DNA from 2 places in the Halobacillus sp. B23F22_5 genome. Region 1 is predicted to be linked to the other one. Evidence: a T-box and tRNA genes for the amino acid it is inferred to sense, from the RefSeq annotation. Region 1 holds a T-box; the other holds one or more tRNA genes.
What was found. A T-box is a leader RNA that pairs with one kind of tRNA and senses whether it is charged. The one in region 1 lies ahead of glyQ (glycine--tRNA ligase subunit alpha), so its partner is inferred to be a tRNA-Gly.
Positions count from the first base shown of each region.

Region 2: it has a tRNA-Gly gene. The T-box ahead of glyQ (glycine--tRNA ligase subunit alpha) is inferred to sense a tRNA for this amino acid. The anticodon was not compared.

Region 1 covers NZ_JBIEKI010000002.1:103,180-118,697, reverse strand. The annotation lists gene ACGTN9_RS03900 (4-hydroxy-3-methylbut-2-enyl diphosphate reductase) at 1-376, shown strand, start outside; gene ACGTN9_RS03895 (Nif3-like dinuclear metal center hexameric protein) at 895-2,016, opposite strand; gene ACGTN9_RS03890 (tRNA (adenine(22)-N(1))-methyltransferase) at 2,009-2,713, opposite strand; gene cccA (cytochrome c550) at 2,893-3,258, opposite strand; gene ACGTN9_RS03880 (hypothetical protein) at 3,360-3,893, opposite strand; gene rpoD (RNA polymerase sigma factor RpoD) at 3,973-5,091, opposite strand; gene dnaG (DNA primase) at 5,125-6,948, opposite strand; gene ACGTN9_RS03865 (YaiI/YqxD family protein) at 6,985-7,455, opposite strand; gene ACGTN9_RS03860 (pyruvate, water dikinase regulatory protein) at 7,697-8,509, opposite strand; gene ccpN (transcriptional regulator CcpN) at 8,542-9,171, opposite strand; gene glyS (glycine--tRNA ligase subunit beta) at 9,254-11,338, opposite strand; gene glyQ (glycine--tRNA ligase subunit alpha) at 11,331-12,221, opposite strand; T-box leader at 12,295-12,468, opposite strand; gene recO (DNA repair protein RecO) at 12,510-13,262, opposite strand; gene ACGTN9_RS03835 (YqzL family protein) at 13,283-13,426, opposite strand; gene era (GTPase Era) at 13,528-14,433, opposite strand; gene ACGTN9_RS03825 (diacylglycerol kinase family protein) at 14,569-14,946, opposite strand; gene ybeY (rRNA maturation RNase YbeY) at 14,921-15,388, opposite strand.
Region 2 covers NZ_JBIEKI010000012.1:27,983-43,500, forward strand. The annotation lists gene lon (endopeptidase La) at 1-2,014, opposite strand, end outside; gene clpX (ATP-dependent protease ATP-binding subunit ClpX) at 2,279-3,556, opposite strand; gene tig (trigger factor) at 3,935-5,221, opposite strand; gene ACGTN9_RS14825 (tetratricopeptide repeat protein) at 5,393-6,373, opposite strand; tRNA gene ACGTN9_RS14830 (tRNA-Arg) at 7,145-7,221, opposite strand; tRNA gene ACGTN9_RS14835 (tRNA-Gly) at 7,274-7,344, opposite strand; gene ACGTN9_RS14840 (metallophosphoesterase) at 7,531-8,037, opposite strand; gene ACGTN9_RS14845 (XTP/dITP diphosphatase) at 8,070-8,666, opposite strand; gene rph (ribonuclease PH) at 8,663-9,424, opposite strand; gene ACGTN9_RS14855 (GerMN domain-containing protein) at 9,548-10,633, opposite strand; gene racE (glutamate racemase) at 10,764-11,564, opposite strand; gene ACGTN9_RS14865 (MarR family winged helix-turn-helix transcriptional regulator) at 11,595-12,056, opposite strand; gene ACGTN9_RS14870 (helix-turn-helix domain-containing protein) at 12,338-12,562, opposite strand; gene ACGTN9_RS14875 (response regulator transcription factor) at 12,654-13,307, opposite strand; gene ACGTN9_RS14880 (sensor histidine kinase) at 13,304-15,518, opposite strand, start outside.

The sequences.
Region 1 (15,518 bases):
GCTTCATCAGGAAATATGCATGGCGACTCAGGTTCGCCAGGAAGCAGTATCCGAACAGGCAAAAGATGCTGACCTAACCCTGGTGGTCGGTGACCCACGGAGCAACAACTCCAATCGTTTGGCACAAGTTTCTAAAGAAATTGCAGGTACTGAGGCTTATCGTATTGCTGATGTTACCGAAATTCAATTAGAATGGCTGCAAGGAGTCGAAAAAGTAGCTGTAACTGCGGGTGCTTCTACTCCAACACCAATCACAAAAGAAGTAATAAAGTTCATTGAGCAATATGACGAGTCTGATGAAAACACTTGGATCAGAGAATCTAAGGTAGAACAAAAGAAGATTTTACCCAAAGTCAAAACTAAGAAAAAAGCGTAAGTGATGCCCAAAAGCACAAGCGCCTAACTAGTTTTTAAAAAAGCGGTCTGTGTGGAATTTAATTTCCATACAGACCGCTTTTCGTCTAATTTCAAGTGGTTTGTACCCTCTATTCCTTCATTAGTTTAACGATTCGTTTCACATTAACCGTGAAAATCGCCATCGCACTGACTCAAATGCATGGATAATTGACGGTCTAACATCGAATCCTCACTTTTATGTATTGCTTTCATTGTACAAGAAAAAAGAGTGACTTTCTTTTATAAATCAAAGAAAATCACTCTTTTTCGTTTTACCTCTGTTGCTTACACGATGAGCGTTCGGTGGAGACGCCTGCGGGAACAGCGCGAGCCGAAGATCCACTTGGTCAAGTGATCTTCTTGACCAAGTTAGCTGAGTCCGTGCCCGCGGCAAGCATCCACCGACAAGCGATTCGTGAGAATCAACAACAAACTTTAATAGCTCTTTTAGATTAGAAAGGATTTTTTCAGTGGCCTCCAATAAGGGCAGCCTTTTCCTTATATAAATTTGAATGGTTCGGTATTCGCTTCAGAAATATATACGTTCAACTTGTCTTCTTTTTGATTGAGCTTTTCATCTAAATAAGTTTTCACAGCTATTTTCATCACTTTTTCTACATGGTGGCCTGGATCTACTACCTTTAATCCAATCTCCTCGGCCTCTTGAGCGGGATGAAAGGTCATATCTCCTGTCAGATATACATCTGCTCCTTGACGCTTAGCATCATAAATATACTTTTCCCCGCTTCCCCCTAAAATGGCAACCGTTTGTACCGACTCTTCTAAGTCCCCAATTACCCGAAGGTTTGGTACATCCAAGTTCTTCTTAATATGCCCACAGAAGCTCCTTAACGTCATTTCCTCATTTAATGTACCGATTCTGCCAATACCATAGGAGTCGCCTTCGTTTTGCAATGTATAGACATCGTATGCTACTTCTTCATAAGGATGGGCTTCCTGCATGGCTTTTAACACATTTGATAGTTTGGAGTGTGGCAATAGGAACTCGACTCTTTGTTCATCAACGATTTCCATCTCTCCACTTTTACCTAAGAATGGATCTGCGTCTTCTGTCGGCATAAACCTTCCTTTTCCTGGCATGCTGAACGAAACATTACTGTAATCACCTATATGTCCGGCTCCTGCATCATGCATCGCATGTCTCAATTGCTCAGCATGATCTTCAGGTACGAATACAATGAGCTTGACTAACTTATCCTTCCCGGTTTCAAGAAGCGGTTTTGTTTCCGACAACTCTAAAGCCTGTGCTAACGCATCGTTGACACCGCCCTCTGCTATATCAAGGTTGGTGTGTGCCGCATATACGGTAATTTCATGCTTGATCAGCTTTTGGATGACACGGCCTTTTGGTGTGTCTGGATTTATTTGGTTCAACGGCTTAAAAATGACGGGATGGTGAGAAATAATCAAGTCTACTTGTTTCTCCACAGCCTCATCTACTACATTTTCCAATACATCTAATGTAACCATGATATTTTTTACCGGCTTATTCAACGTTCCTATTTGTAAACCTACCTTATCCCAATCGAAAGCTAAATGCTTCGGTGACATTTGTTCAAAAACTCGAATAACTTCATTTCCAGTTATTGTCTCAGTCATCCTTCAAAACCTCCTCGATCCATAAAATTTCTAATTCCAGTGCAGCGATCTTATCGTTATCAGTATTGGCTGCCTTTTGTATTTCTTTTTTCACATACTCTCTTTTTGTTTTTTCCTCGATCCATTTCTTCTTAAATACGGGAGATTTTTCATTCATTAAATATGGACCGAATAAAATTTCTCTTTCTGAATAATGCAATTTCTTTCCAGTATCATTTTTTTCAGCTACAATGACTTCATAAATGTGCCCTGCTTCTTCGATTATTTCTTCAGCTGTTATTTTATAATTGTAGTTAAAGAACCATTTACGCAGTGATTTGGCATCTACATTCGGCTGAACGATAATTCGTGAAGTACGACCTAATTTCTCTTTTCCTTCCTCCAGGATATTTGTGATCAACGTGCCACCCATTCCTGCTATGACTATCTGGTCCACTTCATCATTAGAGAGTACTGAAAGACCATCTCCTTTGCGGACTTCAATCCGGGCAGACAAATCATTGCTTTCCACTTCCTTTCGAGCACTTTGAAATGGGCCTTCATTCAGTTCTCCTGCTATTGCCGTCGCGGTTGGATCCTGAAGGCAAACATAACAAGGAAGGTAAGCATGATCTGAGCCGATATCTGCAAAATTCGCTCCACGAGGGAGATAGGAAGCTACCACCTGCAGACGTCTGGATAATACCTTTTCATTCATTTGACTTCCTCTTTTCTCTCAAACTAAACATATTTTTTAGAAAAACTTGGCTTATCATCAAGTAATTATGGCGACACACTTAGTGTTATTTATAATTTTATCATTAACAAAGTTATGATCTCTTAGAGTACAAAAAGAAAAGCCTTCTGAAATTTCCAGAAAGCTCTCTTTTTATCACATTATTTCTTTTCTGCCAGCCATTCTGCCACAACCGACGCTTCCTCAGCTGGGATAAGACCTGCCGGCATAGCTTGTCCTTTACCATTTTTGATGATATCTTGTATCTCTTCTTTAGAATACTTGCTGCCTACCGTCTGCAATGATGGACCATTTCCACCAGAAAGATCAGCTCCATGACAGCTGGCACAGTTGTTTTGGAAAATATCTTCAGGGTTTGCGCTTGCCTCTTCCTGCTTCTCCCCTCCATTTTCCCCTTCATTCTTAATTGCTTCATTTTGGCCGACCCCGACCCAAGAAATGATGAACATTGTTAAGATCCCTATAACAGCAATCATTGCGAATGGGATAACTGGATTTCTTTTCATGTGTTCATTTCCTCCTTATGTAGTCCCATATATATCTTTCTCTAAAATACAAACTATATTTATTTTACTTGAAAATTCTTCTTTAGGAAAGAGCTATCCAATTAAAAGTTTAAAAACATGGTTAAAAGGGCAAAAACTGACCCTAGTAAGCCTGTAAATTTCAATAAACGGACCTCCCACCGCTTCCCCAGCCAATACCAGAAAAGACAATGAATAACCACAACGGAAACCACTGCCCAAACTGCAGTCTGCCAGAGCGATAACAAATGAAGGTTCCATAGTAATAAAAATAACAAATGAACTATTGAAGTAATGTAAAAATCAATCGACTGTTTATTATGTAGGAATACTGCGCTTAAACCAGCGCCAATTACAAATATCGACAAAATGACTGTTTGCATTATGAAAGCCGTTTCAGTAAAATAAATGACAAGAAATGAGATTGGAAGCAACAAAGATATTACTGCCAATCTTAAATATAAAAACATCTGTTTCCAAATAGATATGGGATTTTTAACCCCATCGCCTTTCGTATAAAGAGCAAGCAAATAATCACAATAGGATTCAGGCAGCAAGCGATTAGTTTTCCAATACTGGATTTCTTGAATGATGATTTCTGTGCGATTTTTCGTCATCATAACCACCCCGGAGCACCATTAACAGTAAAATAGACCAGGAACAAAATGGTTAGCTCCTGGTCATAAGAGTCACATTCTATTCTAAGAAATCTTTTAATCGTTTACTTCTACTAGGGTGACGCAGTTTTCTTAAAGCTTTCGCTTCAATCTGACGAATCCGTTCGCGGGTGACGCCAAACACTTTACCTACCTCTTCGAGGGTACGTGTACGTCCGTCATCTAAACCGAACCGTAAGCGAAGAACGTTTTCTTCCCGATCTGTTAACGTATCGAGTACATCTTCTAATTGTTCTTTCAATAGCTCATAAGCTGCATGATCAGAAGGAGAGGTTGCTTCCTGATCTTCAATGAAATCGCCAAGATGGGAATCATCCTCTTCCCCGATTGGTGTTTCTAAAGAGACTGGCTCCTGCGCTATTTTCAATATCTCTCTTACTTTGTCAGGGGAAAGCTCCATTTCCTCGCCGATTTCTTCTGGAGTAGGTTCACGTCCAAAGTCTTGCAGCAACTGTCGCTGTACGCGGATTAATTTATTGATCGTTTCGACCATGTGGACAGGTATACGAATCGTACGTGCCTGGTCAGCAATCGCTCGTGTGATCGCCTGTCTGATCCACCATGTCGCATAGGTGCTGAATTTGTATCCTTTACGGTAATCAAACTTTTCAACGGCTTTGATTAGACCCATATTACCTTCCTGAATCAAGTCGAGGAATAACATGCCTCTGCCGACATAACGTTTAGCGATACTTACCACCAGACGTAAGTTGGCCTCTGCCAGTTCACGCTTAGCTTCTTCATCGCCTTCTTCAATCCGTTGAGCAAGATCAATTTCATCTTTTGCTGCCAAAAGATTTACTCGCCCAATTTCTTTCAAGTACATACGAACTGGATCATTAATTTTGACACCAGGAGGTACGCTTAAATCGTTCAGGTCGAATTCTTCTTCCTTGTTTAACTGCTGCATGTTCGGATCCTCTTCCGAGTTACCGATCACCTCAACACCCTGTTCATTCAGGTACTCATAAAATTCGTCCATTTGTTCAGACTCCAGTTCAAAACTGGATAGACGTTCTGCAACTTCTTCGTATGCTAAAACTCCACGCTTTTTCCCTATTTCGAGCAATTGTTCTTTTGCCTGGTCCAGCGTAAGTTCATTTTCAGCTTCTTTAGAACGTAATGGCTTATCTGCCATAAGTCCCCCTCCTTCCAACAAATCACAAATCTTTTACTGCGAACTTCTCAGTTGTCTTCTCATCTGTATTATTTTCATGGCAATTTCAGCTGCCTTGATCGGATCATTTTGCTGCTCTGCCTGTTTTTGTTGTTCTTCCAATGATTTGATATCCATTTTGTCACTTTGTTCCGCGCGTATCAAACGAATATAATCATTGATTTCCCGTTCGGAAATTTCACTATGAACAGGCATCATCGCAAGCTTAACCACTAAATTTTTCAGGTCGGGTTCTGGTAATCTTTCAACAAAATGACTAACATCCGGTTCATTGCCTTCTTCAAAATATGCATAAAGATAAGTAACAATAACCTGATGTTCACTGATATTGAACCCTCCCCCTAATTCGGCCTGTACTTTATCAGCGACCTGGGGGTTTTTTAACATATATGCAATCAGTGCCCTTTCTGCATTATGGAAAGCAGGCAACAGTCTGTTTTCCATAATGCGTTCAGAACTGACATTGGATTGTCTTTTTCTTTTTGTCTCTTTTGCAGGGGATCCGCTTCTTCTCCGGTACTCTGATACTTCCTGCTTAAGCGTCTCTAAGGACAATTCAAATTCATTGGCAAGTTCCTTCAGATAGTGTTCTCTCTCAATTGCATGATCGAGTGTGGCAACTTCCTTAACTACTCTTTCTACATAAGCAATGCGATCCCCTTCTAAATTGAGATTATATTCTTTCCTGAGATGTCTCATAATAAAGGCCAAATAGGTATCGCTTGCTCCTAGAACTTCTCTTTGGAACTTTTCAGCCCCGTTAACTTTTATATAATCATCCGGATCCATTCCATCCGGAAGACGGGCAAGTTTAACAGTACAGCCGGCTTTTCTTAGTAGGCGGGCAGCTTTCAGAGATGCCTCTATACCCGGCCGATCGCCATCGTAACAAATGATAGCTTCTTCTACATATCTTCGAATCAGGTTTGCCTGATGTTCCGTAATGGAAGTTCCTAATGTGCCCACTCCATTATGAACACCTGCCTGATAAGCAGAGATAACGTCTACGTATCCTTCAAACAGTATGATGGAACCTTGTTTGCGGATAGCGCTTCTTGCCAAGTCAAAGTTGTATAGCAGTCTTCCTTTATGAAAAAGCTCTGTTTCAGGGCTGTTAAGATACTTAGGTTCCTGGTCGTGTATAGCTCGACCGCCAAAAGCCACCGTCTTTCCCAGATGGTTGCGTATTGGAAAAATAACCCTGCCTCTGAAACGATCGCTGTAGTCACCTGATTCATTCGAACTTAATAACCCAGCTTTCACCATTAATTGAGGATGATACCCTTTCTTTTCAAGAAAACGAACGACAAAGTCTTTTGAATTCGGGGCATAACCCAAATGGAAATGATCAATCATCTCCTCTGTAAATCCCCTGCTCAGCAGATACTCAAGTCCTTCTTTACCTTCTTTGGTATGTTTCAACAGGTGATGATAAAGTTTACTCAACCATTGATGCGCTTCGAGGATTTTTTGAGCTTCCTCGTTTCTGGGTGAGCTCACTTCCTGATTAAGAGTTACCTCGTCAGGAAGTTGATAACCACCTTTATCAGCGAGGTGTTTGACAGCTTGTAGAAATTCATACCCTTCAAGCTCCATCAAGAATGTGATAGCATTGCCGCCTTTACCACATCCGAAACAGTGGAAAATCTGTTTATCTGGAGAAACAGAAAAAGATGGGGTGTTTTCCCCATGGAAAGGACAAAGCCCAAAATAATTCCTTCCCTGCTTCTTCAGTTGTACATATTCACCAACGACATCAACGATATCATTGGATTTTCGTATTTCATCTATGGTTTCTTCTGGAAGATGTCCAGCCATCACTATCACCGTATTTTATGATTTATTCGATATTCATTAAAGAATACCTTCATGTTTCGACAAAAAATCATCCAGTTTATCCTGGAAGTTTAGGCGGTCCTGCTCAAGTAGAGGCGGTGGGCCTTTAATGCGATTGCCCCTCTTTTGAGTCTTCTGTCTTAAATGTTTCCGTAACATGATTTCATCTGCATCCGCCTCTTCAATCAGTTTACCTCGTGGGGTTATTGTGTAAACACCTCTTGAGGTCAACAACACTGCAAATGACAAATCTTGAGTTATCACTATATCTCCTTTTTTCACCCTGTTAAGAATAAAAAGATCTACAGCCTGATCCGCGTCATCGATGATTTTCCAGTCACCGTATTCCGAGTTAGGGCTATAATGGTTTATAGTGGCAACATATCGAGGTACAATAGAATGTTTTATGCAAACTCGATCTATCTCCTCTTTGACAGGACAGCTATCGGCATCAACATATAAAGCAGGTCTATTTTGCAACATTATCATAGATTCTACAGTGGCTCGCAAAATCCTCCTATTTCTTCAATGTTTTATTTTTCAGAATTGTTTCTATAACAACGATAGTTTAGCTACCATACATTTTTACACAAAAACACATTATAATACATACATTTGGTAATTGCTATAGTTTTTTTTTATTTTTTTATCTTTTTTTTATTTTTTCACGGAAAAATCGCGCCCTCTACCAATTTGGCGCGATTTTTCTTTGTTCATTACTAAGTTATTACTAAGATTGACGTTCATTCCTTAATTTGTTCATAATGACATTTGCAGTTTCTTCTACGGCTTTATGGGAAACATCAATCACATCACAGCCGATACGATCTACAACTTCATTAAAATGATTAAGCTCTTGTTTGATTCTCTCCATATTGGCATAACTCGCCTGGTCTCCTAATCCTAAAGCTTTCAAACGTTCCTTACGGATATCGTTCAGTTTTTCAGGACTTATCTTCAACCCGATGCACTTCTTCTTGTCTACATGAAACAACTCTTCAGGAGGCTCAACTTCCGGAACAATCGGCACATTCGCCACCTTCAGCCTTTTATGAGCCAGGTACTGGGACAATGGAGTTTTCGACGTGCGTGATACTCCGATGAGAACGATGTCTGCACGGGAAATGCCTCTTGGATCTCTGCCATCATCATACCTAACGGCAAATTCGATTGCTTCCACCCTTTTGAAATAATCCTCGTCAAGCTTATGAACAAGTCCAGGCTCCATTCGTGGTTTTGTTTTGAAGAAACGTTGCATACTGTCCATCATCGGTCCCATGATATCGATACATTCTAATTCGTATTCTTTAGCCTTTTTCAAAAGGTGCTCTCTTAGTTCAGGGATTACCAGCGTAAAACCGATCATTGCATTTTTTCCTTTTGCCTGCAATACCGCTTCATTTATAGTGCCCTCATCCTCAACATAAGGAATACGCTGAATTTCATAAGGGCCGTCATCAAACTGACTTAGTGCTGCCTTTACAACCAATTCTGCTGTTTCACCTACAGAATCAGATATTACAAATATCAATGGCTTCTCCATCCCAATCCCTCCTATTAGTCAGAGCGGAATGCTTATAAATGTTCGTCGCGCCCTAGTTCAACTAATGCTTTCGTCATATTTGTTTTTGTAATTCGTCCTGTCACTTCAAGCCCTTCATCAACATCTTTAACGATTGGCAATCCATCAATCTGCTTATCAATAAGCTTTTGTGCAGCGTCGAGTAATAAGTCATCTTTCCTGCACACCGTTATGTTCGGCATCCGTGTCATAATGATATGGACAGGAATAGAGTTCAAATCCTGGTTCCCTATACTTGCTCGCAATAAGTCTTTACGAGACAAAACTCCTAATAGCAAGGATTTATTATCGACGACAAACAACGTGCCGACATCCTCAAGAAACATTGTACAGATAGCATCATAAACAGATACATCTTCCTCTACAACAATCGGTATTGACTGATATTCCTGCACCTTGAATTTTTTCAGCTTCTCCGTCAATAACTCTGAACCGGTTTTTCCTGTGAAGAAATAACCCACTCTTGGACGTGCATCCAAAAATCCGGCCATTGTCAGAATAGCGAGATCCGGTCTTAGTGTTGCTCTCGTCAATTGCAATTGGTCTGCTATATTTTCACCTGTTATCGGTCCGTTCTCTTTCACGATTTCGATAATCTGTTCTTGTCTGCTGGAAAGTTCCATACTTTCACCACCCTGATCACTGACTGTGACATACTATTTAACTATTATAGCTCATTTTTATAAGCGGGTAAAAGAAGGAGGCTTAATACTGCTGTTTCCATTGCACTGCATTCAAGTCTGCAAAGGCATATACTTCTCTCGCTATCAGGTTTAATAAACCTAAGCGGTTTTCTTTCAGCCGTTCATCTTCTGCCATAACCATGGTATTGTCAAAGAAAGCATGGATTGGCTCTGCAAGGTCACCTAATGCTTCCAAAGCCTTGACAGCATCGTGTTTACTCAACGCATCCTTATACACTCTGCTTATTTTTTGGTACGTATTATATAAATCATGTTCCGTGTCATTTTCAAAGAGATTTTTGTCTACTTCTTCTGCATTTGTCTTTTTTGCCAAATTCAAGACACGGCCTAAGGCTTCGTGTGTTGATTTGAAGCTTTCGTCATTACGTTTTGATGCCAACAGCTTTGCTTTTTCCTTTGTAAATGGTACATGCTGAATTCCGTTCGCCAACACAGCTTCGACTATATCAGGTGCTACACCTTCTTCCCGCAACAGGTAACTTGCTCTAATATGGAAGAATTCCGTTAGAGCCTCAGCTACTTCTTCTTCTGACCGGTTTGTCAAACCAAGTTCGACATACATGCTGAGCGCTGTATCTACTAAAGTTTCCAGGCGAATATTCCAGGCTTGCTTGTCAAGCATTTGGAGAATACCGATTGCTGATCTTCTTAATCCATAGGGATCTTGAGAGCCAGATGGAATGATACCGATGGAAAAACAGCCAACAATTGTATCCAGCTTATCTGCTATACTTACAATTGTCCCAGCAACTGTTTCAGGCAGGGTTCCGTTAGCTTGACGTGGCATATAATGTTCATTAATCGCCTGAGCGACTGCATCATCTTCTCCGAAGATCCTGGCATACTTCTCCCCCATGATTCCCTGGAGTTCTGGAAACTCATCCACCATATGAGTGACCAAATCAAATTTACATATTTCTGCAGTACGGGTTACCTGTTGCTTTGAATTCTTATCCAGCTGTAGATGGTCACTGACAGCATCGGACAGTTTCACCGTGCGCTTCACCTTATCTGCAATAGTACCTAAGTCTTCCTGAAAGACCATTCGTGATAACTTTTCCAGACTCTCCTCGATAGTGATTTTCTGATCCTCTTCATAAAAGAAGCGGGCATCAGCCAGCCTTGCCTTCAACACCTTTTCATTACCTCGGGCCACATTGTCCAAATGGTTTTCATTCCCGTTTCTAACTGCTACGAAATAAGGAAGCAGCTCCCCTTCCTGGGAACGGACAGGGAAATAACGTTGGTGTTCTTTCATAGAGGTGATCAATGCTTCTTCTGGAACCACAAGAAAGTCTTCACTATAAGCCCCGTAAAAAACGGTCGGGTATTCCACAAGGTGCGTAACCTCGTTTAATAACTCTTCATCCACTAGGATATTCCATTCTTTATCTTGAGCTAACTTTTCAATTTGTGCCGCAATCATTTCCTTACGAAGCATGACGTCAGCTATGACAAACTGATCTTTCATAATATTTTCATAGTTCTCTGCATCGTCAATGACAACCTGTTTTCCTAAAAACCGATGTCCGAACGTAGTATTGCCTGTTTGTACACCTTCAATGGAAAACGGTATTACTTCGTTACCATAAAGAGCAACGAGCCAACGAATCGGTCGGGCATATCGAAGCTGCTTGTCTCCCCACCGCATGTTTTTAGGAAAATTCAGAGAAAGGATTACATCTTTGAATTGATCAATCAGATTTTTTGTCGCTTCCCCTTCAATGAACTTGTTGATATGCACATATTCAGTCCCTTTGATTTCTTTGAAATAAATGTCTTCGACGCTTTTACCTTGCCCTTTTGTAAACCCGATAGCGGCCTTCGTCCAATTCCCCTCTTCGTCCAGAGCGATTTTTTTTGCTGGACCTTTTGCTACTTCTTCGATATCTGGCTGTTTTTCGTCAAGACCTTCGATTTTAACGGTCAGGCGGCGTGGTGTAGCCATGGTAGCAATGGTTTCGTAAGGAAGACGCAAATCGTCCAGCCATTGTTTCGCTTTTTCTTCTAACTGTACAAGAGCATCGTCGATAAACCGAGCTGGAAGTTCTTCTAATCCGATTTCAAATAAAACTGTTTTACTCATTGGACGCTTCCTCCCTATCTTTCAGCATTGGGAATCCTAAACGTTCCCGTTCATCTACATAGGTTTTTGCAATTTTTCGAGCTAAATTTCTGACTCGCGATATATAACCAGTCCGCTCTGTCACAGAAATCACACCCTTTGCATCTAGTAAGTTGAAGGTGTGAGAACATTTCAATACATAATCATACGCTGGAAATACAAGGCCAAGTTCCATCGCTCGGCCAGCTTCTTTTTCATAAATACTGAATAAATCAAACAGCATATCGCTGTCAGAGGATTCAAATGTATATTTAGAATGCTCATATTCAGGCTGAGAGAAAATATCTCCTACTGTGACACCATCGGTCCATTCCAGTTCAAAAACATTTTCTTTATCCTGGATATAAGAAGCTAAACGCTCCAGCCCGTAAGTGATTTCTGCAGCCACCGGCTTCGCTTCAAGCCCGCCAATCTGCTGGAAGTAGGTGAACTGGGTAATCTCCATCCCGTCGAGCCATACTTCCCATCCTAATCCCGCAGCACCCAGGGTAGGGTTCTCCCAGTTATCTTCCACAAACCGTATGTCATGCTTCAATGGATCAATCCCTAGTGCTTTCAATGATTCTAAGTATAATTCCTGAATATTGTCAGGCGACGGCTTCATAATCACCTGGAATTGATGGTGCTGATAGAGACGATTAGGGTTTTCCCCATATCTTCCGTCTGCTGGCCTTCTTGAAGGCTCTACATAAGCAACATTCCACGGCTCCGGTCCAAGACTGCGGAGCAGCGTCATTGGTGACATGGTTCCGGCACCCTTCTCTACATCATAAGCTTGCATTAATAAACAGCCTTGATCCGACCAATGTTTTTGTAATGTCAGTATCATATTTTGAATATCCATGTTATCATCCCTCCACGATTGAAAGTATTTAATTTGTCCATAAAAAAACCTCGTCGCTATGCCACTTTCATGACATAGGGACGAGGTTTTCCCGCGGTTCCACCCTATTTGCTTTCTACTGTTAAGAAAGCCGCTTTGAAGAAGCTGCTCCGGAATGCCTTCCCTATTTCTTCAACACCTGTCTCCCACTATCACAGGTTCGCTTCAGTCGAGGGGAATAGGTACTACTTTCCTTCTACGCACAAGTTTAATTGGTATTAGCATCATACTTGAAAGTTAGATGATTTGTCAATCTTCAGGCCTGAAAAGGTCCAGCTGATTTAAAAACTTTTTTGATTTAATGAAATATCCACCGTAATAGTCATAGTAAGCATCCATTAACTGCCTTAATTTCTTTTTGTTTTCTTCTTTTATTGATATATTTCCAAGGCGGGCGGCATCCATATGGAGAAACAACCGGAGCAACTTAGCCATATTTTCAGTCAAACCATAGGCTTCTGGATCCAAATGCTTGCAACGGAAACATAAAAAGCCCCCTTCTTTTATAGAAAAGGAGAAGGGGCCATTTTCATTGCCGCAATTCACACAAGCATCCAGTTGTGGAGCAAAACCTGCTTTCTTATATAACTTCAGTTCATACATCAATGTTAGAATTTCCGGATCTTTGTCTTCTGTTATCCAAACCAATGTTTGAAGGAATTGTTGAAATAAAAATGGATCGGGCTGTTTTTCTTCCAACATTTTATCTGTCATTTCTGCTACATAAGCAGCATAAGCTGTTTTGATAATATCTTCACGAACTCCTCTTAGCGAGGAAATTACTTCTCCCTGGCTAAGAGAACCAAGGTTTCGCCCCGTTTGTACCAAATAATGGCCGTGAATAAACGGTTGGGTAATTGAACTCATTCTGCTTTTTGGCTTTTTTGCGCCTTTGGCCATGACAGCGAATTTTCCTTTTTCCCGCGAAAAAATTGTTACAATTTTATGCGTTTCGCCATAGTCTTTTGTTCGGAGAACAATTCCTTCAATTTTTTCAAGCAAAGCTTTCACCTTTTCTGGTTCTAAAAATTAGTTTCATGCCCAGAAACTGTCTCTTGTTCCTGTGATTCCTCTTCCTGAGGTGCTTGTTTTTCCATCTCTTTCATGAGCAAGTAGGTTTCTATGTTTCCTGTTTGACTGAAAACTTTCCATGGTAAGTCAAGCACAAGAAACACCGCCTTTCAAGTTAGTTATTCAAACAAAATAACATGACATTCTTAGGATGCTACAAGCAGCTTAAAGCATGAATATTAAAATTTACCATGAATTAATATTCATCGTCCCGATAGCCATACTCATTCAACTGAAGCTGACGATTTCGCCAATCTTTTTGGACCTTCACCCACAAATCAAGAAAAACTTTCGTGCCTAACAATGCCTCAATATCCTCTCTCGCGCGCTGCCCGATTTCTTTGAGCATTTTTCCTTGTTTACCAATTATGATTCCTTTTTGAGAGGGCCGTTCAATGATAATAGTAGCTTGAATATATACGGTTTCTGATTGCTCCCGATGTTCGATTCCATCAATCACTACCGCAATAGAATGAGGGACTTCCTCCCTTGTCAAATGTAATGCTTTTTCCCGAATCATTTCACTTATGATGAACCTTTCCGGGTGGTCTGTGATTTGATCTTCCGGATAATATTGTGGTCCTTCAGGAAGCTGGGCTTTCAACACTTCTAATAAGTGGCTGACGTTATTCCCTTCTAAAGCTGAAATAGGGATAATTTCTTCAAAATCATACATTTCTCTGTACTGGTCGATCAATGGAAGCAAATCATCAGGGTGGACCTTATCAATCTTATTGATGATGAGAAACACAGGTTTATCTACTTTTTCAAGTCGATCAATGATGAATTGATCGCCGCGGCCATAACCTTCTTCCGCATTGATCATAAACATGATAGCGTCCACTTCATTTAAGGATTGCTCGGCAACTTTCACCATGAAATCCCCTAACTTATGTTTTGGCTTATGGATTCCAGGTGTATCAATAAAAACAATTTGAGCATCATCTTCTGTCCAGACACCTTGTATTTTATTTCTAGTCGTTTGAGGTTTATCGCTCATGATAGCAATCTTCTGTCCTATCACACGATTCATAAAAGTCGATTTCCCTACATTAGGACGTCCTATGATCGCAATAAACCCTGATTTGAATGTATTGTCCATGTGGTATCCTCCGTTTGTGAATGAGGTCTGTGTGTATTTACTATTTTACTATAGAAAAGTTGTAAATTCATGCACTCGACAAAAGCTTTCAATCTTTTTACCCTGGCCTGAAACAGTTCTAATAAAATGGCCTGCCTATAGAAATGCCATTATTTTTGGAAGGAAAATAATCAAACCAATGATGACTGAAAAAAATGCAGCCACCAGAACTGCACCAGCTGCGATGTCTTTAATGGCACCTACAGCTGGATGGATATCAGGGGCTAAATGATCCATCGCTTTTTCGATACTTGTATTTACCATCTCCAGGGTCAATACTAACGCTATAATCAGCAATATAACTGTCCATTCTACTGGAGAAAGATGCAATAGCCATGATAATATCAACACAATTACGGCTGCTGTTATGTGGATTTTTATATTTCTTTCTGTCTTTGCAACTATAATTATCCCACGCCATGCATACCGAAACCCGATTCCCCGTTTTTTATTTCCGTTCCAATCCGAAGTCATTTAAAATATCCTCTTGTTTTTGGAACATTTTCTTCTCATCTTCTTCCTCCAAATGATCATATCCTAATAAATGAAGAAAACCATGAAGAGCTAAGAAGCCTAATTCCCGTTCTAGGGAATGCTGATATTCTTCCGCCTGCTCTTTTGCTTTATCAACAGAAATCACAATGTCTCCGAGTACTACCGGTATTTCTTCCCCGATAACCCGGATTTCTCCTTCGCCTTCTTCTTGCATAGCAAACGAAATGACATCCGTAGGCGTATCCTTCTGCCGGTAATTCCGGTTCAAAATTTGTATTTCTTTATTATCCACAAAATTCACAGATATTTCCGCTTCATTTTGTACCTCTTCTTTTTCCGCTGCAAACTTCAATAACCGCTGAATCATATCGATATAACCTTCATCTACTGTATTCGTTTCGTCGTGGAAATCGATTTGTATCACTGGTACAGCCTCCTTGATGAGCTTTTTCATCTCTTACTGCATATTCTGTCCGATTGACTTGTTCTTATCGGTCTGTTCCTTAACATGTTCCGCTTTGCCATGCGAATTAAACCTCTATTGAAATGGT
Region 2 (15,518 bases), on a different contig from region 1:
GTGTAGCGCCTTCAGGTACGTGAATATGAATATCATTCTTTTCAACGAAATCCACGTCGATTTTTAATTCTTCTGCTCGAGAACGAATATAGCTGAAAGCTGCCTGGGCTGATTCTTTCATTACATCTCCAAGCTTACCTGTCAGCGTCAGTTTACCCTTTCCTGGATAAATCGATACTTCAATAGAAAGTGTATCTCCACCTGCGGAGGTATAAGCCAGGCCAGTAGCTGTTCCGATTTGGTCTTCCTCTTCCGCCTGTCCATAACGATATTTGGGACGGCCCAATAATTCTTCCAATAACTTCTCTGTTACAACTACACGCTTCTTTTCCCCTGCAACTATGATTTTTGCAGACTTCCTGCAAATAGAAGCAAGTTCTCGTTCCAAGTTACGAACGCCAGCTTCACGTGTATAGGTCCTAATCAGTTTTAACAAAGCTTCTTCACGGAATTGCAATTGGCCCTTCGTCAAACCATTTTCTTTAATTTGCTTAGGAAGCAAATGCTCCTTAGCAATATGGAGCTTTTCAACTTCTGTATAGCCGGCAATCGAAATGACTTCCATCCGATCAAGTAATGGGCCTGGAATAGCAGCCATATTATTGGCTGTTGCGACAAACATTACTTTGGAAAGATCATAACTTTCTTCAATGAAATGGTCACTGAATGTACTATTTTGTTCTGGATCAAGAACTTCCAGCATGGCTGCTGATGGGTCCCCGCGGAAATCGCTTGCCATCTTGTCAATTTCATCCAGCAAAAAGACTGGATTGATTGATTCAGCTCTCTTCATCCCCTGAATAATCCGGCCAGGCATAGCCCCGATGTAGGTACGCCGGTGACCGCGAATTTCAGCATCGTCACGTATTCCTCCCAGGGAAACTCGTACAAACTTTCGGTTGACTGCCCTGGCAATCGACTTTGCCAGTGAAGTTTTACCGACCCCCGGAGGACCAACCAAACATAAAATAGGTCCTTTGATAGATTGTGTCAGCTGCTGGACAGCTAAATATTCTAATACTCGCTCTTTCACTTTTTCGAGTCCATAGTGGTCTTCATCTAAAATCCTTTGAGCATTGTGTATTTCCAGGTTGTCTTCCGTTTCGGTACTCCACGGGAGTGATACCAGCCATTCGATATAGTTCCGGATCACAGAGCTTTCTGCTGAACTTTGTGGTACTTTTTCGTAGCGGCCTAACTCTTTTAGTGCCACTTCTTCTATACGTTCTGGCATGTTTGCCTCATGTATCTTTTCTCGTAATTCAGCTACTTCTCCACTTTTTCCGTCTTTATCTCCCAGCTCACTCTGGATGGCTTTCATTTGCTCCCGGAGATAGTATTCTTTTTGAGTTTTTTCCATCGAACGTTTGACTCGTTGACCAATTTTCTTTTCAATTTGAAGGACTTCTTTTTCATTACTTATTTGTTCGATTAGATGCCGTAACCGTTCTTTTACGTTGACAGTTTCCAGAACTGCCTGCTTTTCTTTCAGTTTTAATGGTAAATGGGAAGCGACCATGTCGGCCAAGTGACCTGGTTCATCGATATCGGCTACTGTATCTAAGGTTTCTTTACTGATTTTCTTTGAAATTTTAATAAATTGTTCGAAATGTTGTAATAGCGTACGCATTAGTGCTTCTTCTTCATTAATACTGCCATGCTGGTCCTTATGTGTTTCTACATCTACCACATAAAATTCCTCGTCAGATAAGAAATTGAGGATTTCAGCACGAACCAGCCCTTCCACAAGTACACGGTTTGTGCCATTAGGAAGTTTAACCATTTGTTTCACTTTAGCTATGGTGCCAAATGGATAAATGTCCACTTGAGTTGGGTCATCGATATTCATTTCTTTTTGAGAAGCTAAAAATATCTCATTATCATTCATCATTGCCTGCTCTAGGGCTTTGACGGACTTATCTCTACCTACATCAAGGTGTAACACCATTGAGGGATATACAAGCAGTCCTCTTAGGGGCAGGAGGGGAATCTGTTTCTTTTGATCAGCTGTCATATTTTGCGCACCTCCAAATGGATTAGCAATTTCGTACTTTTATCGTATTAAATAGCAAGTACATTGTAAAATGAATAAGGTCTTTTGACCGGTTTCTTCCTGATATTTAGTGTTACCTATGTAGTACATTTCATCCTATATAACCTGCTCTACCATCATTCTGTATCAATCCAGAAAGCAGTAATGAAAGCAGGCCGCGCTACAGTCTGATTGCAGCGCGGCCTGAATCTTCAGCTCATTCGCTTTGACGATAACTATCTAAGCTTAAGCACTTTCTTTTGGTGATTCTTTATTTTCATCCTGAACGGTTCCATCGGTCAAAACCAGCTTCGGTTTACCATCCTCATTCACAACAGTTTCTTTGGTAATGATACATTTTTCAATATCATCCCTGGATGGCAGGTCATACATGACATCTAACATGATGTTTTCAATGATGGAGCGTAGTCCACGAGCACCTGTTTTCCGTTCAATTGCTTTTCTCGCAATTTCACGAAGCGCATCTTCTTCGAATTCCAACTCGACATCATCGATTTGTAACAGTTTCTGGTACTGTTTAACAAGAGCATTTTTCGGTTGTGTAAGGATTTCAACCAATGCATCTTCATCTAGAGGCAACAAGCTTCCAATGACAGGAAGACGTCCGATGAATTCTGGAATCAAACCATAACGAAGGAGATCTTCCGGTAGAATTTTTGAAAGTAATTGACCTTTATCCAGTTCTTCATTTGTATCTTCGGAACCGAAACCAATTACCTTCTTACCAAGACGGCGTTTGATGATTTGATCGATTCCATCAAATGCTCCCCCAACAATGAATAAGACATTTGTGGTATCAATCTGAATGAACTCCTGATGTGGATGCTTTCTTCCACCTTGAGGAGGTACACTGGCTGTAGTACCTTCCAGAATCTTAAGCAATGCCTGCTGTACCCCTTCACCCGAAACATCACGTGTAATAGATGGATTCTCTGATTTACGGGCCACTTTATCAATTTCATCGATATAGATGATGCCTTTTTCTGCTTTCTCTACATCATAGTCTGCAGCCTGAATTAGTTTAAGCAGGATATTTTCTACATCTTCTCCTACATAACCAGCTTCAGTCAAAGAAGTAGCATCTGCTATAGCAAAAGGCACATTCAAAATACGTGCTAATGTTTGAGCTAGTAATGTTTTACCGCTACCTGTAGGTCCAATCATACAGATATTACTTTTCGCCAGCTCGACATCATCATTCTTAGGAGTAGCATTTACACGCTTATAATGGTTGTATACTGCAACCGACAAGTTCTTTTTTGCTTGATCCTGCCCGATAACATAATCGTTCAGGATTTCACGGATTTCCTGCGGTTTAGGTACTTCCTTGAATTCTACTTCTTCTTCATTCCCGAGTTCTTCTTCTACAATTTCTGTACATAACTCGATACATTCATCACATATATAAACACCTGGTCCAGCTACAAGCTTTCTAACTTGCTCTTGGCTTTTCCCACAGAAAGAACATTTCAACTGTCCCTTTTCATCATTAAATTTAAACATCCAATTCACCCCTTATTTATATCAGCCAAAAAATCTATAAACATTTCGGTCTCACCAATTGCAAACAGTTTCTTTAGCTTATCATAACAAATATAAGTTGGCATACAAAGTAAAACACTATAAGAATGACACATTTTCTGTTACTTGCGTCAACCCCATTATGTAGATTTGTAAGTAATAAGTCAAACAATAGAATATACCTAAATTCGACATAAAATGTTGTTCTAAATACTGTCCGTCCCACTTCTTATAATATATGTAATTACAACCCACCTTCATTCTTGCAGTTACAAAATAGTCTATCTTTCCTTTACCTAATATATACATGGATATGAGAAAACAAGGCACGTTAGCCGCGCCTTGTTTTTGAATGAAAAATTATTTGGTTTTACTGTTGTTGACTAGCACATCGATTGCATTACGGACTTTTAGATCTTCTTTGATCATGTCCGTGTTGCCACCAAGCATTTGTGTAAGATTAGCTACATCTGTTTGATACATTCCAGCCATGTTTTCCAGCTCAGCGTTGACGTCTTCATCAGATACTTCCACATTTTCTTCGTTAGCGATTGCTTCTAGAGTCAAGTTAGTCTTAACCCGCTTTTCAGCATCTTCTTTCATTTGTTCACGAAGACCTTCTTCATCGGATCCAGTGAACTGGAAGTACATATCTTTAGTCATGCCTTGCATCTGTAGGCGTTGCTCGAATTCCTGGATCATACGGTCGAGTTCTGTATCAACCATCGCATCTGGAATTTCCACACTCGCATTTTCAGATGCTTGCTGAACTAAAGAGTCACGCTTCGTATTTTCAGCGTCTGTCTTTTTCTGTTCTTCCAGGCGCTCACGAGTTTTCTTTTTCAATTCGTCTAATGATTCAACTTCTTCATCTACATCTTTAGCGAATTCATCATCAAGTTCAGGCAGTTCTTTTGCTTTTACTTCATGAATTTTAACTTTGAAAGTAGCTTCCTTACCAGCTAGTTCTTCTGCATGGTATTCTTCCGGGAAAGTAACTTCTACTTCTACTTCTTCTCCAGCTTTTTTCCCTTGCAGTTGTTCTTCGAATCCTGGAATGAAGCTCCCGGAACCGATTTCCAAGGAGTAGTTGTCCGCCTGGCCGCCTTCGAATGCTTCACCATCAACAAAGCCTTCAAAGTCCATAACAACCGTATCGCCTTCTTCAACTTCCCCTTCTTCTTTTACCACAAGCTCTGCTTGCTTCTCTTGAAGTGTTTTCAATTCGTTCTCTACATCTTCGTCAGTTACTTCTGTATCCATTTCTTCCACTTCAAGTCCTTTGTATTCGCCAAGTTCTACTTCAGGCTTAACAGTAACTTCGGCTGTGAAGGTTACTCCTTTACCCTTTTCAATTTCTTGTACATCTACTTCCGGACGATCGACAGGTTCAATTTCAGTTTCCTGTACAGCGTTCATGTAAGCTTCTGGAAGAACGATATCCAATGCATCCTGGTAGAGAGATTCTACACCAAAGCGCTGTTCAAAAAGTTTACGTGGCATTTTCCCTTTACGGAATCCTGGCACTTGTACTTGCTTCACTACTTTTTTAAACGCTTGATCTAACGCACGATCAAATTCTTCGGCAGGGACTTCTACCGTAAGGACCCCTTGATTACCTTCTTTTTTTTCCCATTTTGCTGACATAAAAATTCCCTCCAACATCTATGATTTCCTTTCGCCAATGGCGAGGTTCATTTTTTCTCTGATTCTATTTACATACGAATCTAAATTTGCAACCACTACATTATAACATAAAAGAAACACCTTTCAACATATGTATCCCTAACGAATAAGGAATTTACTATAAAGGTAATGCTATTCTTCCATTATCAGTGCATAGTGCTGCTCGCATAAAAGAATTTCGTGTTTGTACTCCTCCACTTTTTCTGATTCTTCGACGACTGGAGAAGGCAGCTGCAAGTATTCATGTCCCAGTTGTCTTAAGGCAGCAACAATTTGCGGCACTTCTTCTTCCCCCGGAAACAATGGATACCGGACAAACAGGTAGCGATAAAGCAAATTCTGTACAATATCATACATTGTCGGATTCTTTTGCTCCATATCACCCAGCCTCATTTTCATTTGCTGCATCACATAATCAGAATGAAGTTCTTTCAATTCAGATGGATTGATACGTTCAGTCAATCCAAATTTAGAAACTTCCATATTACGATTGACCTGATGTTCCTGAAACCATTGGATAATCCCTGTTTTAATTATTGGATGCAGTTGTTCTGATGTAAGCAGGTCCTCAAAAGGTTGAATATAAGGAGCAGCACTTAATTTTCTAAGTTTGATGATCGACCGCCATTGCTTATGTATATCTTCATCACTCAAGCCTTCAAAAAATTCATCTACTAACTTGTTGTTTTGCTGTTCGTCATCTTCCTGGACCAGCTTCCTGCTAACTTCATATAATTGCCAGAATTGGGTGCGCATTTGTTGGGGCATATCTTCTTCCTGGAAGACTTCATCCAATAAACCTACCAATTCTTCATATCGGCTGGTTTGAAACAGGATTGTTAAATAAATATGTAAATATTGATAATAATTATCCTCATCGTGTTTCATGAGGTATTCACAAAGCTCCTCAGCAGCTTCATACTTTCCGAGCTCCATCAAACTGACCAGTTTCCCTGTCACAACATCGTGTGAAGCGACATCATGTTCAAACAAAGGTTCAAATGTTTCCAGCGCTTCCTCATAACGCTTCTCTTGTATGGCCTTTAATCCCTCGTTTTCCAGCCTGGTTTTCCATTTGGGGAACATGACAATATTCCCTTGTTTCTTTTTCATAGGACACCCTTCCTAACCGCTCTATGTATTAACCTCTATTATCTTTCTATCTTTTCCCGAGTTCAAGTAAAACAAACATTTAATTTATAAAAAATGCATCCTGAAATTTTTATGGTAGCTTTATTCTTTTGACTCTGTTAATGGCCGTTATTGATCTTTCCTAATAGGCTTACTCAACTATAGGGCCGAAAAGTCGAAGACTTTATTTCGAGATATTATTGGAGTTTAGGGCTCCAGGAAACGATTCGCTTTCCGTGGGCGTGTGCTGAGTCTCCTCAGGCTACGCCTTGCGGGGCCTCAGCTATCACTCAACTCCCACAGGAGTCTCACCGTTTCCTTACGCCCCTTGCCATAATTAGGAAGTTCTCGAAATCACACTTGTGAAAACCGCCCATATAGAAAGAAAACTATGCCTCGTTTTATAAATGCGTCAATATGAAGGTTTAAGCTACATACTTTCTCTTTTTGAAGGGTCCGTTTAGTACAACTGGCTGGATGGGAAGGGAAACGGCGAGACTCCCGCGGGAGAAGGGGCTAGGCGAGATCCCGCAAGGCGAAGCCTGAGGAAGCTTGCCAGGTCCCCCGCAGGAAAGCGAGTCGTTTCACAAACCATCCCATTCCTATCATGGTAACGGACCCGATTGTCTTGAAACTGAGTCTTCAAGTAAAGGGAGCTTATCTGTAAAATCAACACTGAGATTTAGCATAGCCGTATTTAGGTAAATAAAAAAAGCATTGGGCTTCCCCAACGCTTTGTATGTAGTAATAAAATGGCGTCCCAGGCAGGATTCGAACCTGCGACCCACAGCTTAGAAGGCTGTTGCTCTATCCTGCTGAGCTACTGGGACATTGTAAATGAAAATGAAGGATATACCTATAAAGATGATACAGTTTTAGAAGAGCGGGTGATGGGAATCGAACCCACATCATCAGCTTGGAAGGCTGAGGTTTTACCACTAAACTACACCCGCATAATATAAAAGATGTTTTTTCGTCTTGCTTACGCACTGTCATGCCTCTTTTGTGATTTTATGGAAACTATCAAACTTCTCAAGGCACTGAAAAATATAGGTATGTAACAGCATGGTCTTTTTAGAGACAAGACCTATTATATTAACTCTCTTTTAGTTTGTCAACACCTAAATCGGGTCAGAGGTCTAGCCCTCTGACCTTAAAGATGTATGAAATTTTAACTCTATTGGCTGATGATTCATATTGTAATACTGAAGCTTTACATCGCTTTTGTCCGTCCAGCTTAACAATGCATAAGTAGGCTCTCTATGGTCTCTCGGCTGACGACAGCTGCCGGGATTAATGAATAACCGGTTGTCCACTTTTTCAGCACCCGCCATATGGGAATGTCCAAAACAGACAACATCAGCTCCAGCTTCTTCAGCCCGATAATTCAACGGCATTAATGTTGACTTTATATTGAAAAGATGTCCATGAGTAATGAAAAATGTCATTCCTTCAATAGTAAAAGACTTTTCTTCTTCCATACCAGGATCAAAGTCTACATTGCCTTTAACGTAATAGAAGCCTCGCAGTTCTTCAGAGGAAAGTTCAAGCTCAGAATCTCCACAATGAATCATACCATCTACTTGCCCTTCATACGTTTGTTTAACATCCATTACCTCATCAGTCATTCCGTGGCTATCACTCATTATAAGAATACTTGGCATAGAAAACCCTCCTCTCACACTAGTTCTTTCAGCCAATTCTCTACTTTTATAATTGCATCCTTGCGATGACTGATGGTGTTCTTTTCCTCTGGTTTAAGTTCGGCCATGGATCGGTCATACCCATCCGGAATAAAGATGGGGTCATATCCAAACCCGTTTTCGCCTTTCGGCTCCAAACCGATGCTTCCCTCGCATGTCCCTCTTTTTACAATAGATTCCTGACCAGGCTGGATAATAGCTATACTGCAAACAAACCGGGCGGTCCGGCTTTCTGGAGCTACCCCTTCTAATTCAGCTAAAACTTTCTCCAGGTTTTTTTGATCATTTTTTTCTTCACCGGCATATCGTGCAGAATATATCCCTGGTCTGCCATCAAGGGCATCTATTTCAAGACCTGAGTCATCCGCCAGCACGGGTGCTTTTAACTTTTTGGAAATCGTTTCTGCCTTTATTAGGGCATTCTCTTCAAAAGTCTCGCCTGTCTCTTCAATATCACCAACTGGTTTCTCTAAATCAAGAAGCGACCTGACTTGGATGCCATATTTATGGAATAATTCCTGAAACTCTTTGACTTTACCTACATTTTTGGTAGCTATAATCAGTTCTTTCATTTTTTATCACTTGCTATCACTTTATCCACTTGGTCTGTATAAGAACCAATCGCTTCTTTTTGGATAGTAAAAATCTCTTCCATCCCTGTTTGTGCTAATTCAAGCATATTCTGCAATTGAGACATAGAAAAAGTCGCTTCTTCCCCAGTGCCTTGTAATTCTACAAACTCCCCGTTTCCTGTCATGATCACATTCATGTCAACATGTGCTTTACTATCTTCTTCATAACATAAATCAAGGATTTCTGAACCATCAGGAAGCACCCCGACAGAAATAGCTGCTAAGTAATCTTTAATTGGCATTTCTTTCAATACCTTTTTATCGAGAAGCTTACCAAAAGCAAGTACTACCGCTACAAAAGCACCAGTAATGGAGGCTGTACGAGTCCCTCCATCCGCCTGAATCACATCACAATCTACCCAGACAGTTCGTTCACCAATTTTATCCAGATCAACCACAGCTCGTAATGCTCTTCCGATCAAGCGCTGTATTTCCATTGTTCTACCGGAAACCTTCCCTTTGGAAGATTCACGGATGTTCCTCTGATCCGTAGCACGAGGAAGCATTGCATATTCAGCGGTAATCCAACCTTTGCCTTGGCCGCGCATAAAAGGGGGAACGCGATCTTCGACACTGGCATTGCAAATAACCTTTGTGTTTCCGACCTTGATCAACACAGATCCTTCTGGATGCATTACATATTCTGTTTCTATTTCAATTGGTCTCAACTGATTTCTCTTTCGCTCGTCTGATCTCATGATAACGTCCTCCTTTTTCCATATCCTTGCCCATCTTAACATAATTAATCAGAAATGCGTAGCATCAGCATGATTCATCGCACGTCAAAAAGCCCCCTGTTCCGGGGGCTTTTAAAAACTTAATTATAAACTATCTGCTCCAATGATATCATTTCTTGTAACAGGTTCAGCGTACGGAGAACCTTCTTCACTGTAAACTTGATCCATTCCATCCACCTGTACTTCCACGGCTTCTACATCAGCTTGTTCAGTCATTGTCATAACTAAACTCTTCATAACATGTTTGGAAACAGATTGCTTTTCTTGATTGGAGAGTAGGGCTTCATTAAATGATAAGGTTAAAACCCCCTCCTCCAAGCTTGTCCCTTTCAGTTCAGCTTCATCGTTGAAAGCTGATAACAGAGGAAGATCGAATGCAGGTCCTTCCACTAATGCCTGGACGATTGACTCATAGGATTGATCATTCGATGTATTGAGATGAGTGGTTACAGGTACATAATAGAATTCTTGATTGTCGTTTTGTGCAGGATAGTAAAGCGTAACTGCTTTACTATCCACCGGGTCAGCATCGTCACTCGCATATACATTAATCCCATCCGCTCTGGAAACTCCACTGGAAATCGGGGTGCCATTAACCGGCATAACCTCTTGCTCATGGCCATTGATCCACAATTTAATGCGATCGACACTATCAAATTGGGTAAGCGTATAGGTCATCGCCTGTAAAATCTTTTGTTCATCCTCTGGTGCATAATCTGCAAATTCTTTTGAGACATCAACAATCATTGTCCCATCCTTAAGATTCAATCCCAGAATTTCTGTACCTGCTGGCAGCACTGCTTCGAACCCATTAGGAAGCAGCTCTGTTACTGGACCACCCTTCACCAGATACTGCAGCGATTGGGTAGCTACCTCTTTACTGGAAATGTTAGGAAGATCCAAAGTTTGAGGTACTACCATTCCATTGGCATCTAATAAATAGAGTTCACGGCTGGTAGTTCCTGTCGCTTCCTCACTTGCTTCTTCGCTTGTATCCTCAGCCGTTTCACCGGCGTTCATCTCTGCTTCCTCACCATTTTTATCTATATAGTCTACGTCCTGAGGTGCGTCCATCTTTTCTATGGACTGCTCGCCTTCAAAAAAACATCCTGTTAATAACAAAGTGCTCGACAGGCCGATCACCAGTGTGCCAATAACACGCATTTTCATGCTTTCCCCTCCTATGATGGTTTGTACTATTATATATACGAGCACGTGGGGAATTTAGACCAAAGACCTGATTATTAAAAATCAAAAAAAGCCGACTGGAGGATTTCCAGACGGCTTAAAAAGGTAAGTATCAGTCTATAATAGCTGGTTTCAAATATTGTATCGGTTCTTCAAACCAAACGTTGGCTACTTTTTCAAATTTATCCAAATCACCCGTGGAGTAAAATTCATGATTCGGTTTCTCTTCTCCCTGATAATTTAAATCCTGATAGGCTAAAATCAAACTTACTTCACGGGCAGTTTCTTCCCCGGAACAGATGACTTGTATATTTAATCCCATTTCTTTCTGAATCAGATGCCTTATTAATGGGTAATGGGTACATCCTAGAATCATCGTGTCGATGCCATTATTCACCTTAAGTGGGTGAAGCGAATTTTTAACAGTTTCCTCAGCTACTTCACCTTCTAATATCCCGTCTTCTACCATCGGCACGAATGCCGGACAGGCAAGACCTTTTACGACAATGCTTTTATCGATACCGTGTAATGCTTTTGTATAGGCTTCACTGCTGATTGTTCCTTCCGTTCCTATTACACCTACCCGTTTATTCTTACTTACCTTAATAGCAGCTCTCGCTCCGGGTTGAATGACTCCGATAACCGGAATATCCAATTTTTGTTGTAATTGATCCAAGGTGAACGCGGTTGCTGTGTTACAGGCAACTACTAATAATTTAATATTTTTTTCAAGCAAGTGATTAACCATTTGCCACGTAAATTCAATCACTTCTTCTTTTGACCTGGGGCCGTACGGGCAGCGCTTTGTATCCCCCAGATAAATCAGTTGCTCATTAGGCAGCTGTCTCATCAACTCTCTCGCCACCGTTAACCCGCCTACTCCAGAATCGATAACACCAATTGCTTGTCGCACAAACCTTCCTCCTCTTTCTTAGTTGACTGATCATTCTGTTGCTTGTTGATCGGATTCCAGCATTTGATCATGAAGCATATGCAATAGCTGGTTTAAGGTTTCGACCTGTTCAGCAGGCACATTTTTCAATACACCTTCTAAATAAGCCTGTCGTTTTTCAATAACTTCATGAATGATTGCCGTCCCCTTCGCTAAAACATGTATGCGCACTACACGACGATCCTTAGGGTCTCTTATCCGCTCTACCAGTTCGTTTTTCTCCATTCGATCCATAAGGTCCGTGGTAGTGCTGCAGGCAAGATTCAGATGATTAGAAAGTTCACCGATCGTCATGTCCCCTTTCTCTAACAACCATTGCAATGCTAGGAATTGCGGGGCTGTAATCGGATAATGGTTTAATATTTCCCGGCCTTTTTGTTTTATAATACCGGATATGTATCTCATTTCTTTCTCGATTTCAGAAATTACGGTTGTTGATTGGGTCTTTGCCAAATCCACGCACTCCTCAATGAATAAGCTTTTCCTACATTCTCATCGTTTCCGTATAAAATTTCAAGAAAGAAGTTTATATATTTCTTCTTCATTTAAAAATATGCAAAGCAAATATTAGAATAACCTGGCTCGACGCCAGGTTATTCTGGCTAAGCCTTTTTATTTTCTTATATTCTAATCCTTTAGAAAAGGTGAATTTTCTTTAAGTATAAAAAAAGAATCACAAAAAACTTGTGATTCTTGAAGGAACGGTAGTTCATTAACCGTCAATAAAAAGTGAACTAAAGCTTTAATTCCCCCATCCTTAACAGCTCAATGACCGCTTGGGATCGCCCCTTGACACCCAGTTTTTGCATGGCATTTGAAATATGGTTGCGGACAGTCTTTTCAGAGATAAAAAGTTCGTTTGCTATTTCTTTTGTGGTCTTATCTTGGACAAGGAGCTCAAAAACTTCTTTTTCGCGTTTCGTCAGGATTTGTTTTGGCCTGTAGTCGTTCTCCTTCAAATGTGTACCCCTCCTTGCTCTCTGAGCTGCCCTGAGAGGGAATTATTTAGTCATGATATCGTATGAAGGGAGATTGACTGCTGTTCCGCTTCTATGAAGATTTGGAGATTAATCCTAATTCTTGGGCTTGTAATAGTGCTTCCGTGCGTGATCTGACATTCAATTTATTAAATATTCCAGTCAACGTATATTCTACACTACGCTGGGACATATGAAGCTTTTGGGCGATTTCCCTGTTCGTCAGACCAGCAGCGATTTCTTGCAGAATCGATTGTTCTTTTTCATTCAAGGAGATAGCAGCCCCTTCGGGTGAATCAGCCTGATTACTCGGACACGCTTCAGTCCTGCGTAATTGCTTGAATAAATGGAGCGGAATAACTACTTCATCCCGCAACGCACACCGAATAACTGTCACTAATTCTTCCTTACTTGCGGTTTTACTTACAAATCCAGAAATATCAGCTTCAACAAGCATATTGAAGTGAGTGCTCAAATCAAATCCTGTATAAATCAATATGATGATATCGGGGAAGCGGCGCCTCACCTTCTTTGCTAATTCGACTCCATTTAAACCTGGCATGTAAAGATCAAGCAAGAGGACATTGTATTTGTTTTCTGCCAAGTAGGTGTCTGTCTCTTCACTGTTAGCAATTACATCTACTTGAATATCCTCTTCTTGTTCCAACATCGCTTTTGTACCTTCGCCGACAGCTGGATGATCGTCAACTATTAATATATTATTCATGCCAATACCCCCTTGTTAACCGTAAGAGGAATGGAAACTTGCATCTGAAAACCTTTCCCAGGTGCTGTTTCTACATTCATTTCTCCAAAAAATCCGTTAATCCTTTGCTCAATTCCTGATAGACCGAAATGAGAGAAAAGATCCTTTTGCACGGAATAATCCATCCCTATCCCGTTATCAGCATACTGTAAATAAATGTTGTTATCGTCACTATATAAATGCAACTTTACAATTTTTGCATCCGAGTGTTTCATGGCGTTCGAAAGCAATTCCTGTACAATTCTATAAATTGCCAGGATTCTTTCCTGATCTAATTCCGCCTCAAACCAGCGATCATCAAAATAAACAGTAAAATTTGAACGCAATTGGTATTGCTGAATCAAGTTACGGAGTGATTGAACCAACCCTAATTCCTCAATGAAAGCAGGGCGTAATTCATTACAAGTTTCTCTAATTAAATGAATACTGTCTAGTAATGACTCCCTGAACATGTTCAACTCCGTTTTCAAACTTTCAGATAATGTGGGACGATTTTGTAATAAATCATCCACTTTTCTATATAGATACAATTGCTCCTGAAGTACCGTATCATGAAGGTCGATGGATAATTGCTTTCTTTGATTTTCTGCTATCGTAAAGAGCAGACGTGACAACCAAGTCGGGTATTGCTGAGTTTGGTCATTTTTCAATGCTTTGAGTTCTTTCACCAGGTCTTCTATCAACGATAAGTTCTCAAGCGCAATATTTGTATTGTGAGCGATAGTTTGAAGGTACGTCTTTTCATCACGATTCAACGTTGTGTAATCTTTCTTTCCTGTACACCACAGCAAAGTCATTTTATTCAATGAATGACCGACCACAATCCCAAACCCTTCATCGGTCTCAATCAATTCACCAATTTCAGCAGGCGAATCTTTCAGATAACTCTCGACATAACCAAATACCCCTTCTGGTACATTTTTGTAAACACAATAAAATTGGTTTTTCAAATTTTTCGAGAAGACATGGACTTCTCTTACATTCAATACATTTTTTATTTCATAACGTAAACGTTTCAGTAATTCCACTACATTTGTTTCCTTTTTCATATCCTGGGATAACCGGTGCATACTATCCTGGTAGCTATATTTAGCTGCAATCAGCCTACGCTGCAATCGAAAGTCGAGACTTTCTTTCAAAGATAAAAAAATGATGAAGACGACATGGATAAATAAATATAACTGCACAAGTGTAATAGCAGGTAATAAAGGGTCTACTAACATAGATCCAACCACTAAGATAATAATACTGGGTAAAAAGCTGATGATTGTATAATATCGGACCCTTCCCATGACAAAGGTAATATCCATCAATCGTTGTCGTGTAACCAAATACACGAACGTAACCGGTAATGCAAAAGCAAAAATAGCTGCAACATCCAATGGAATAATATGCTCACTAATAAGCAAACCTGGAATAAGATAAAATAAAATATAAGGCAAAAAAGCGATACCCATTCCAAGGTTTATATATTTGAACATAGGACCGTAACGGGTTGTCCTGTATTTAAAATATCCGGAAAGGATCAATCCAAGTGAAAATAGAATCAGAAAAAATAGAACGATAGCTGGCAATCTGTCCATAAATGACGGATAATAAAGCGTCATCAAAAAGTACGCTTCCGCGGAAGATATCGCACCTACAATAATATACAACAATTGATAGATATAGCGGGAAAACCATTTAACATCAAATTCATTAAAATATTCATATAAGAAATGCAACAGTATTACTGGCGCAAAAAGAAACATTGCTACATTGAGAAAAGAGGCATATAAATCATTGCGAATTGCTCCGCTATTCGTCATATACCCAAGAGCAATAGTCAAAAAAAACAATATCAACAAATGAGAAGAATGCCGCGGGCGTCCTTGTCCATATAAAACATAGGCAATACCTGATATCACTAAAAAAAACAATACAGGCAGAATGATGTAGAGCAGCCAATGTTGCAGACTCACTCCATCAATATTTTCATATAGCACACGTTGTCCCTCGTGTTCGACCGTAAACGTGTGTACCTTTTCAATTTCTCCATTCAAAGGTACCGAGAAGTGTTCAATCGGAGGCTTACCGTCAATTGAAATGACACTACTACCAATGGGGACATTATTGTTAATCGCCCACCCTTGCTTTTCTAATTTTACAATTGTCACTTTTCCAGCCCGCTCC